DNA from 4 places in the Aeromonas sp. FDAARGOS 1416 genome. Region 2 is predicted to be linked to each of the others. Evidence: riboswitches for the same ligand, from Rfam matches in the RefSeq annotation. Region 2 holds a riboswitch; each other region holds the start of a gene.

Region 1 (2,200 bases), 1.0 Mb from region 2:
TCAGAACAGCGCCACTCTGGTGGTCACCGGCCCGAGCGTCACCAGCGACACCGGCTATGACCTGAGCGTCACTGTCTCCGACGGCGGGCTGGATGCCAGTGCGGCAACCCGTCTGACGGTCAAACCGGCCAGCAGCGGCGGTGGTTGCACGGCGACCGATCCGGATGCGGCCAACTGGCCAGTCTGGAAAGCGGCCAGCACCTATAACAGCGGCGACAAGGTGAGCCACAACCAGCTGGTGTGGCAGGCCAAGTACTGGACCCAGGGCAACGAGCCGAGCCGCACTGCGGATCAGTGGTTGCTGGTGAGCAAGGTGCAACTGGGTTGGGATGCCAATGTGGCCTACAACGGTGGCGAGCTCACCACCCATAACGGCCGTCAGTGGAAGGCGCAGTACTGGACCAAGGGCAATGAGCCCGGCAAACACGACGTCTGGCAGGATGTGGGAGCCGTCAGCTGTAAATAAGCATTGAATGGTGGCGGGGCATGCCAGTCATGCCCCGTTTTTTTCTCCCCGCATCTCCACATTCTGGCGGTTCTGCCAACCGGTTTCCCCCAGCTTCTCTCGTGTCCCTGCAAAGTGCTCACTCTTGCCTAGTGATTAATGCTCTCCCCGATAGCTGGCATCTGTGCCGCACGCTGCCCTTTGCCAGCCATTGAGGCTGTTGATAAGCCAGATCATCCCGGCCAGTGGCAAGGCATAAATCGTCAAACGAACAAATTTGTCGTATCTGGATAACCGGGTGCGTGAGGGCAATTCGCTGGGCATGAAGACACCTGCTGGCCATGCAAAGCGGCGATTATAAATTCATTAGTTGCGATACAGATGGGTCTTTTGTCGCATATTGTTCTTACTCATTGATTTTTCTCAATTTTGTGTGATGCGGATCAAAAAAATGGTGTGAGGTATCTGGTTGGAGGTGATGAGATTAGGTCTGCATATCCGGCTGTTTTTTAAACATTAATTTCTTGAAAGTGGGTAATTGTCGGGGTTGGTAACTGGTGGGCTGGCAATGGTCCGATTTGCTTACTTATCAGAATTACCCTACAGTCAATCGGCGATTATTTATCGCCAGAAATAATGTTGTGACAAGGGCAAACCGATTGAAAAGTCGGGACGCAAAGCTTCCGGTCTAAGGGTCAAGGCGACCTAGGATAGCGGGGCCACCACAGTAGAATGCAGGCTGCCCTTGCCAAGGGGTGGCCGTTTTTGTGTCACCTGTCGTGTTGCGTTGCCCTTTCGTTTTTCCCATAACGAAAAGGAAAGCAATATGCTAAGTCCAAAACCTGCACTGCTGGCCATGATGGTCGGCACCCTGCTCGCCTCCTCCGCCGCTTATGCGGCAGCTCCCGGCAAACCCGCCATCGGTTGGGGCCCCACCAAGTTTGCCATCGTCGAAGTCAACCAGTCCGCGACCGCTTATAACGAGCTGGTCAAGGTGAAGGATGGCGCCGATGTGACCGTCACCTGGAATCTCTGGAACGGCGATATTGGCCAGAGTGCCAAGGTGCTGCTGGATGGCAAGGAAGTCTGGTCCGGTCCCTCTTCCGCCGCGGGTACCGCCACCTTCAAGGTGCACAAGGGGGGGCGCTATCAGATGCAGGTCGCGCTGTGCAACGGCGATGGCTGTACCCTGTCTGATGCCAAGGAGATCGTGGTCGCCGATACCGACGGCAGCCACCTTGCACCGCTCAAGCCTGCCCTTCAGGAGAATAACAAACCCTATGTCAACAAGTCCGGCAAGGTGGTCGGCACCTACTATGTGGAGTGGGGGGTCTATGATCGCAACTTCACCGTGGACAAGCTGCCAGCCCAGAACCTGACCCATATCCTCTATGGCTTCACCCCGATCTGTGGCGGTGATGGCCTCAACGACAGCCTCAAAGAGATTTCTGGCAGCTTCCAGGCGTTGCAACGTGCCTGCTCCGGGCGCAAGGATTTCCAGGTCGCCATTCACGATCCCTGGGCCGCGCTGCAAAAAGGGCAGGGGTCACTGGTCGCCTGGGATGAGCCCTACAAGGGCAACTTCGGTAATCTGATGGCCCTCAAACAGGCCTATCCGGACCTGAAGATCCTCCCCTCCGTCGGTGGCTGGACCCTCTCCGACCCCTTCTTCTTCATGCATGACAAGGCCAAGCGTGACGTGTTCGTCGCCTCGGTCAAAGAGTTCCTGCAGACCTGGAAGTTCTTCGACGGCGT
Region 2 (2,200 bases):
GGGCGCTGACGCCAGCGATCGGATCGAAAGCGGTACCCAGTTCCAGCGTGGTATCGGTGACACCGCTGAACACCGGCTTCATGCTGTAGACCTCGATGGTACGTACCTGCTCGGTGACGTTGTTGTCGCGATCGCTCACCTTGTAGGTGAGGGGGTAGAGGCCGATGCGCTGGCTGTCTACCGAGCCTTCCACCTGGATTTGGCCAGTCAGGTCGCCATCTTCCTTGTCGTTGGCGCTGACACCGGCCAGCGGATCAAAGGCGGTACCCTGCTTGATGCGGGTATCGCTCAGGCCGCTGAACACCGGCTTGCCGTTGTCGACCGGGGGCGTGATCTCCTGATCGTGGATGAAGGGGCCGTAGCTCTTGATGAAGGATTCGTTGTAGGACTGACCGGCGGCGTTGCGGCCCATGTCCCAGTTGATGGACCAGGTCATCACGCCGCGCAGCGGTTGCCCCTCGCTCTTCAGGCGGTTGAAGGCGTTGTAGAGCTTCTGCGGATCCTGCACATAGCCGGTGGCGGCGGCGTCGATGTTGGTCGGAATGCCAAACACCAGCTTGTCATGGGGGATCTTGTAGAAGCCGCGGGTTCCGTTGCTCAGCGAATCCGCCATGTAGTAGATGAACTCTTCTTTCAGGGCATCGTTGTTCTGGGCAATCCAGCCGATGCCATCGATGTAGATACCGTCACCACCCTGGTTGTAGAACTGGGGGTTGATCCAGTCGTAGTAGCCTTCCAGATTGCGGATATAGGGGATGTAGGCGCCAGTCTGGGTCAGATAGGGGAACTCCGGCGCCATGGTGATTAGGAAGTTTTTCCCCTGGGAGCGGTAGTGATCCTTGACCAGACGCAGGGCCGCCGGGATCACGGTCTGGTTGTCGGCGGCGGTGATGGCGGCCTGTTCCAGGTCGATATCCAGCCCGTCGAAGCCATAGGTCTCCACCAGACGGATGATCTCGTCGGCAAAGGCCTGCTCCTGACCTTTGCGCAGCTCGATGTGTGCATCGGCACCGCCCAGCGCCAGCAGCACGGCACGGCCCTGACGGTTCAGCTCTGCGATCTGCTCGATAAACTGGCTTTCGCTCATGCCGATGGCCGGGTCGAGCTTGAAGGTGGGGATGGGATCGCTGCCATACACCTTCATGAAGGAGACATCGACCACGTTGTATTGCGGGTTGACCTGATCGAGCTTGACGCAGGGGGCGATACCGCCCTTGTAGCCCGAGCCGTCACACCAGTTGTGCCAATAGCCGACCACTACGCCGGACTGGGGGTTGACCATCGCCTGACCGGCACTGGTGGCATATGCCATGGGGGCGCCCATGCCGAGCAGGCAGCCAAGCAGGGATAATTTGAGTTTGTTCATCGTCTCTCCGTACGGTGCAAATGGGGCGTCGGTTGTGACCGGACGTCCTCGGGGGCAGCCCCGCTGTCATAGGTGTTTTCCCTTAGACCGGTGGCTTTGCGTCGCGCCCTTTCGGGTCACTTTGCCTTTTTCACCCGATTTCTGTGCAGCACAGAGAATCAAGTGACCTGCATGGCAGGTTGCCTATGATAGATGCTTGAAAATAAATTAATCAATAGTTGGTTTTGATTCTAATTAACTGAAAAATATTGATAATTTGTTACAGTTGCCACATTTTGTCCGTTTCAATGATTGAGCATGACGGTACTTGGCTGGCAGCTGTGGCGCCGGTAAATGGCGGCTTTTTGCCCCTTGAAAGTAGCGATAAGAGCCAAAAAAGGCCCACATATTCATCTTGTTACTGGCTGTTGATGGCAAAACTGCAGCAACGGCAGAGATCCGGGTCGCAATGGTAGGAAAAGTACAGGGTTGCGGCGGATTCCCGCTTGATTATTGCGTGGCTTGGCCACATGTTAGAAAGCCATACAGAGCTGCTAAAGCGGTCTGTTCAAGACCAAACAAGAGGTAACCGGGATGAATAACCCTTTGCTGACAATGGATTCGCTGCCCCCTTTCAGCCAGATCAAGCCGGAGCAGGTTCAACCTGCCGTGATTCAGGCGATTGCTGACTGCAAGCAGAAGATCAGCGATGTGCTGGCCCAGCGTGATCCCCATACCTGGGATAGCCTGATTGCCCCGCTGGAAGAGGTAAATGACCGTCTGTCACGGATCTGGTCACCGGTCAGCCACCTCAACTCCGTACTCAACAGCGAAGCGCTGCGCGAGGCCCATGAT
Region 3 (2,200 bases), 1.1 Mb from region 2:
GGATACTGCTTCTTGTACTTCGACAGCAGGTTGAAGTGGCCCTTGTAGGCGAATTCAGGATCCATCTCGGCACCCGGCACACCATCCCAGGTCATCTTGGTGGCTGCATCGTCCACCTTGATGGTGTGGCTCTGCTCATCCACCGCCGCGAAGGCATAGTTGATATGGGTGATCTTGTTCCATGGAATATCGCTCACCAGATAGGCGGGCAGGCCGTTCTTGCCAGTGCGCCAGGAGGTGAAGTAGCCGATGACCCGGCGAGCATGGTCATCCCCCATGCACTCGTAACCATCCGGACGATAGATCTGGCGAATGTCACAAGAGAGGTTGCCACCGGTGGGCGGCAGCGCGGCCTCCTCGACATTGACGGTCACTGCCGCCGACTCGCCGCTCAGATTGCTCTTGTCAGTGGCCACCAGCTTGAGGGCGGCACTGCCTTTGACATCCGGCGTCCAGTTCACCTGCCAGGGGGCAGTAGTGTCTTCACCAATCTTCTTGCCATCGACATAGAGCTCGACTTTGGCCACATCGTTGTTGGCATCTGTGACGTTGCCACTCACCGCCACGCTGCGACCCAGGGTCACCTTGGCGCCGCTGCCCGGGCTGCTAATGCTCACCTTGGGCGCCTCTGACGCGACCACGGCGGCGACGTTGAAGCTCGAATCCGCCTCGCTCAGCACCTTGCTATCTTTATCCAGCGCGCGAGCCTTGAGGGTATGGGCCCCCACTCCGGCGGCGCTCCAACTGGCACTCCAGGGCGAGGCGCTCGCCATGGCGACCAGCGTGCCGTCGACAAGATATTCCACCCGGGCCAAGGCTGTCACTGGGCCACTCAGGGCCACTGCCAGCGCCACGCTGGCTCCTTCATTAAAACTGGCACCAGCAGCCGGTGAGCTGACTGCCACACCGAGCGCAGGAGGGGGCACCTCGCCACCATAGGGCTTCCAGGCATCGGCCCAGACTACACCTACCCCCGGCTCATAGTGATAGGGGGATGCCCCGCACCAGCCTGAATAGGGAAATTCTTTGCATTCATAGAGGGTACCGACGTTGCTGACGATATCGCCAGCCTTGTAGGCAGTACCGGATTTATAGGCGGGATAAGCGGCCTGAGCCCAGGCGGGCGCAGCCGCAAGGGCGACCAGCATGGCAAGCCTGCTGGGTCTGAAGAGCTGTTGCATATTGTTATCTTCCTTGTTTTGTCTTGGCATTGGTCACCAAGGCAAAGAACAATCGCAACCTGCATGATGGGCGCAGACAACTGGCAATGGACCTGCCACAAAAACCACCCCTCACCCAGGGAAACCCCGCTATCTGGATCCACGATCGAGACCGGAAGCATTGCGCCCCGGCATCACTGCCGGTTTGCCCTTTACCTGGGTTCCGTGAGGAACGAACCCAGTATAGGAAGGCGACAAGATCCCCTCAATCTTTATTCTCAAAGAGAATTATCCCCTGCCACGAAAGCGTCATGATCACAGAGTTAAAGTTGATTGAATTATCAAAAAAATCATATCGTTACTGGGATCATAAAAACGCTTTCCCGCACCTTCCCAGATTCATTTAATGTGCGTTGGCTCACTGGTATGACATGCCAGAAATGTGACAATGCGCGCCCTTGGTCAACGAGCCAAGGCTATGGAATCACTGGCAAAAATAAAAAAGGAACACCTATGAAAGGTACTCGTACCCTGCTGTCGCTGGCCGTGGGGCTGGCACTTGCATCCTCAGGCGCCCATGCGGCATTTGTCTGCCCGTCCGATCCGGCTCAACTCACTCCCATCCCGACCATTCAGGGCACAGGCTCCGCCAGCGCGCTGGCCACCCAGACCGTGACCGACAAGAACGGCAATGTGACCGGTAAAATCAGCACGGGCACCTTCAACGTTCGCGGTATCGTGACGACGCTGGGCCAAAGCCTGACCAAGGGTTTCTATCTGACTGACCCGGTGGGAGATGGCAATCCGGCCACCTCTGATGGCATCTTTGTATATCTGAACGACAAAGACTTCGCGACCAAATATAAAGACATCAAACCGGGGGCTGAACTCTGCCTCGAAGCCAAGGTCGAGGAGTACTACGGCGGCACCCAGCTCAAGCCCACCTTCGAATCCAGCAAAGCCCGCCTGCAAGTCACCGCACAAGGGCTGAATGTGCCGACCAGCGTACTGCAGGTCAATGAAGGGGAGACGCTGGCGCA
Region 4 (2,200 bases), 500 kb from region 2:
ACAGGTCAACCAGCTCAAGGAGGGGGTGATGCAGATCAGCGAAGTGACCGCTGTCATCAGCGCCATTTCGGAGCAGACCAACCTGCTGGCCCTCAACGCCGCCATCGAGGCAGCCCGTGCCGGTGAGCAGGGCCGTGGCTTTGCCGTGGTGGCCGACGAGGTGCGCCAGCTGGCCAGCCGCACTCGCCAATCCACCGAAGAGATCCAGAGCACCATTGCCCAGCTGCAGCAACGGGCCGTCAGTGCAGCCAATGCTATGGATACCAGCCGCAAACTGGCAGAGAGCAGCGTCAACCAGTCCCAGCAGGCGGGGCAGGATCTCACCCTGATCGTCAACCACATCCAGCATGTGAGCGACATGGCAACCCAGATCGCTACAGCCGCCGAGCAGCAGAGCATGGTGGCCGAGGATATGAACCGCAACGTCAGCGGCATCAACGACTCGGCGCTGGAGATGTCCCAGTCCGCCTCGCAACTGGCGCAGGAGAGCGAGTTGCTGGCCGGTCTCTCCCGCAGTCTGGATGAGCGACTTGCGGTGTTCAAACTGGGCAAGGAGTCAGCTGCAGCGCCAATGATGGCTCCCGTATCTCCCCCCTCCGGAGAGCAGCGCGCCCGTCATTGATGGCGTCAATCCGTGTCGCCTTGTCACCCAACCTGCCAGCCAAGCTGGCAGGTTTTTTTTACGTCAGCAACACGCAATCAACATGCATCTTATCGGCATATTCAACGTTGATCGGTGCCATTCACAGATAAGAGAACAATTTAAAAACAGCCAGTTAGAATGATTTTCGCGCCATTGAATGGTGCATTTAAACATTTAACTTCAAATAATTAATCAATGCAGTGCACAATGGTGATGGCCGAACATTTGGCCCATCACTAATCATCTAGTCATTTGGCAAACTGACCGAAAGGTCGGGACGCAAAGCCTCCGGTCTACAGACGTTTTGTCCAGGATAGCGGGGTTGCTACACGCAAGTGTGTATCGGGGAATCCCCAGGCCAACTGACTGCCCACATCTGTCGAACAGAGGAATGTATGGCAGCAAAAATCCAACTCAATCACATCGCAGCGGTGCTGGCTCTGCTGGCCAGCGGCAGCGCCCTGGCTCATGGCTACATCAGCCAGCCAGAGAGCCGCAACTATCTGTGCAAAACCGGCGGCAACAGCCAGTGTGGCGGCGTGCAGTGGGAACCCCAGAGCGTGGAGGGCCCTTCCGGCTTCCCGCAGAGCGGCCCGCAGGATGGTCAAATCGCCTCGGCGGGCAGCCCGCGCTGGAGCGAGCTGAACATCCAGACCAGCGACCGCTGGACCAAACGTGAAGTACAGCCCGGCCCCTTCGCCATCAGCTGGACCTTCACCGCAAACCACGTCACCCGCAACTGGCGCTACTACCTCACCAAGCAGAACTGGAACCCCAACCAGCCGCTCACCCGCGCCTCGTTCGACCTGACCCCCTTCTGCGTCATCGACGGCAACATGGTGCAGCCGCCCAAGCAGGTAACCCACAACTGCATCCTGCCGGAGCGCACCGGTTATCAGTTGATCCTCGGCGTGTGGGAAGTGGGCGACACCAGCAACAGCTTCTACAACATCATCGATGCCAAGTTCAAAGATGGTAGTCAGCCGCCGCTGGAGTGGAGCCAGTCCGGCACCATCTACCCCTCCATCGACCTCGCGGCAGGCGACAAGGCGATGACCCGGGTATTCGATGCCAACGGCGAGCGCCCCGATCTGCAAACCGTGCTGACCATCACCACTGCCGAACAGGGCCAGAAGAACAACTGGGCCCATGCCCTCGCCAGCAAGATCAACGCCGAGCAGAGCCTGATCCGCGCCGGTCAGCAAGGAGCCGATGGCCAGTTCAATCCGGTCTACGGTATGAACCCCGTCTATCTGCATCGAGACAGCAAACTGAAGCGGGTCGAGATTGACCTGCAACAGCAGCAACCGCCGGTGGTGGACAGTATCAGCGTCAGCGGTCTGGCCAGCGACTATGTGCTGGACAACGGCAAGGCAACCCTCGATTTCACCGTCACCGCACAGGGCGATCTGACCGTATCCAACACCCTCTATGACCACGGCGGCGTGGCCAAGGGTGAAAGCAGTGCCGACATCAAGGACAGCAGCCACACCTTCACCATGGCGCTGGAAGGGCTCAAGGCAGGTCACCACCAGCTGGTGATCAAGGCCACCCCGA

The links. Region 2 has a riboswitch for cyclic di-GMP ahead of I6L46_RS17195 (immunoglobulin-like domain-containing protein). Riboswitches for the same ligand answer to the same signal wherever they lie in the genome.
Region 1: it holds a riboswitch for cyclic di-GMP, as region 2 does, so the genes downstream of both, I6L46_RS12195 (glycosyl hydrolase family 18 protein) here and I6L46_RS17195 (immunoglobulin-like domain-containing protein) in region 2, are expected to answer to the same signal.
Region 3: it holds a riboswitch for cyclic di-GMP, as region 2 does, so the genes downstream of both, I6L46_RS12145 (glycosyl hydrolase family 18 protein) here and I6L46_RS17195 (immunoglobulin-like domain-containing protein) in region 2, are expected to answer to the same signal.
Region 4: it holds a riboswitch for cyclic di-GMP, as region 2 does, so the genes downstream of both, gbpA (N-acetylglucosamine-binding protein GbpA) here and I6L46_RS17195 (immunoglobulin-like domain-containing protein) in region 2, are expected to answer to the same signal.

What each region holds. Positions count from the first base shown of each region.
Region 1 covers NZ_CP077301.1:2,736,626-2,738,825, reverse strand. Annotated here, with positions in the region: gene I6L46_RS12200 (glycosyl hydrolase family 18 protein) at 1-466, shown strand, start outside; cyclic di-GMP riboswitch class I at 1,085-1,172, shown strand; gene I6L46_RS12195 (glycosyl hydrolase family 18 protein) at 1,272-2,200, shown strand, end outside.
Region 2 covers NZ_CP077301.1:3,784,321-3,786,520, forward strand. Annotated here, with positions in the region: gene I6L46_RS17195 (immunoglobulin-like domain-containing protein) at 1-1,366, opposite strand, end outside; cyclic di-GMP riboswitch class I at 1,417-1,502, opposite strand; gene prlC (oligopeptidase A) at 1,940-2,200, shown strand, end outside.
Region 3 covers NZ_CP077301.1:2,723,194-2,725,393, forward strand. Annotated here, with positions in the region: gene I6L46_RS12145 (glycosyl hydrolase family 18 protein) at 1-1,148, opposite strand, end outside; cyclic di-GMP riboswitch class I at 1,298-1,380, opposite strand; gene I6L46_RS12150 (ExeM/NucH family extracellular endonuclease) at 1,674-2,200, shown strand, end outside.
Region 4 covers NZ_CP077301.1:4,282,681-4,284,880, reverse strand. Annotated here, with positions in the region: gene I6L46_RS19545 (methyl-accepting chemotaxis protein) at 1-622, shown strand, start outside; cyclic di-GMP riboswitch class I at 888-973, shown strand; gene gbpA (N-acetylglucosamine-binding protein GbpA) at 1,039-2,200, shown strand, end outside.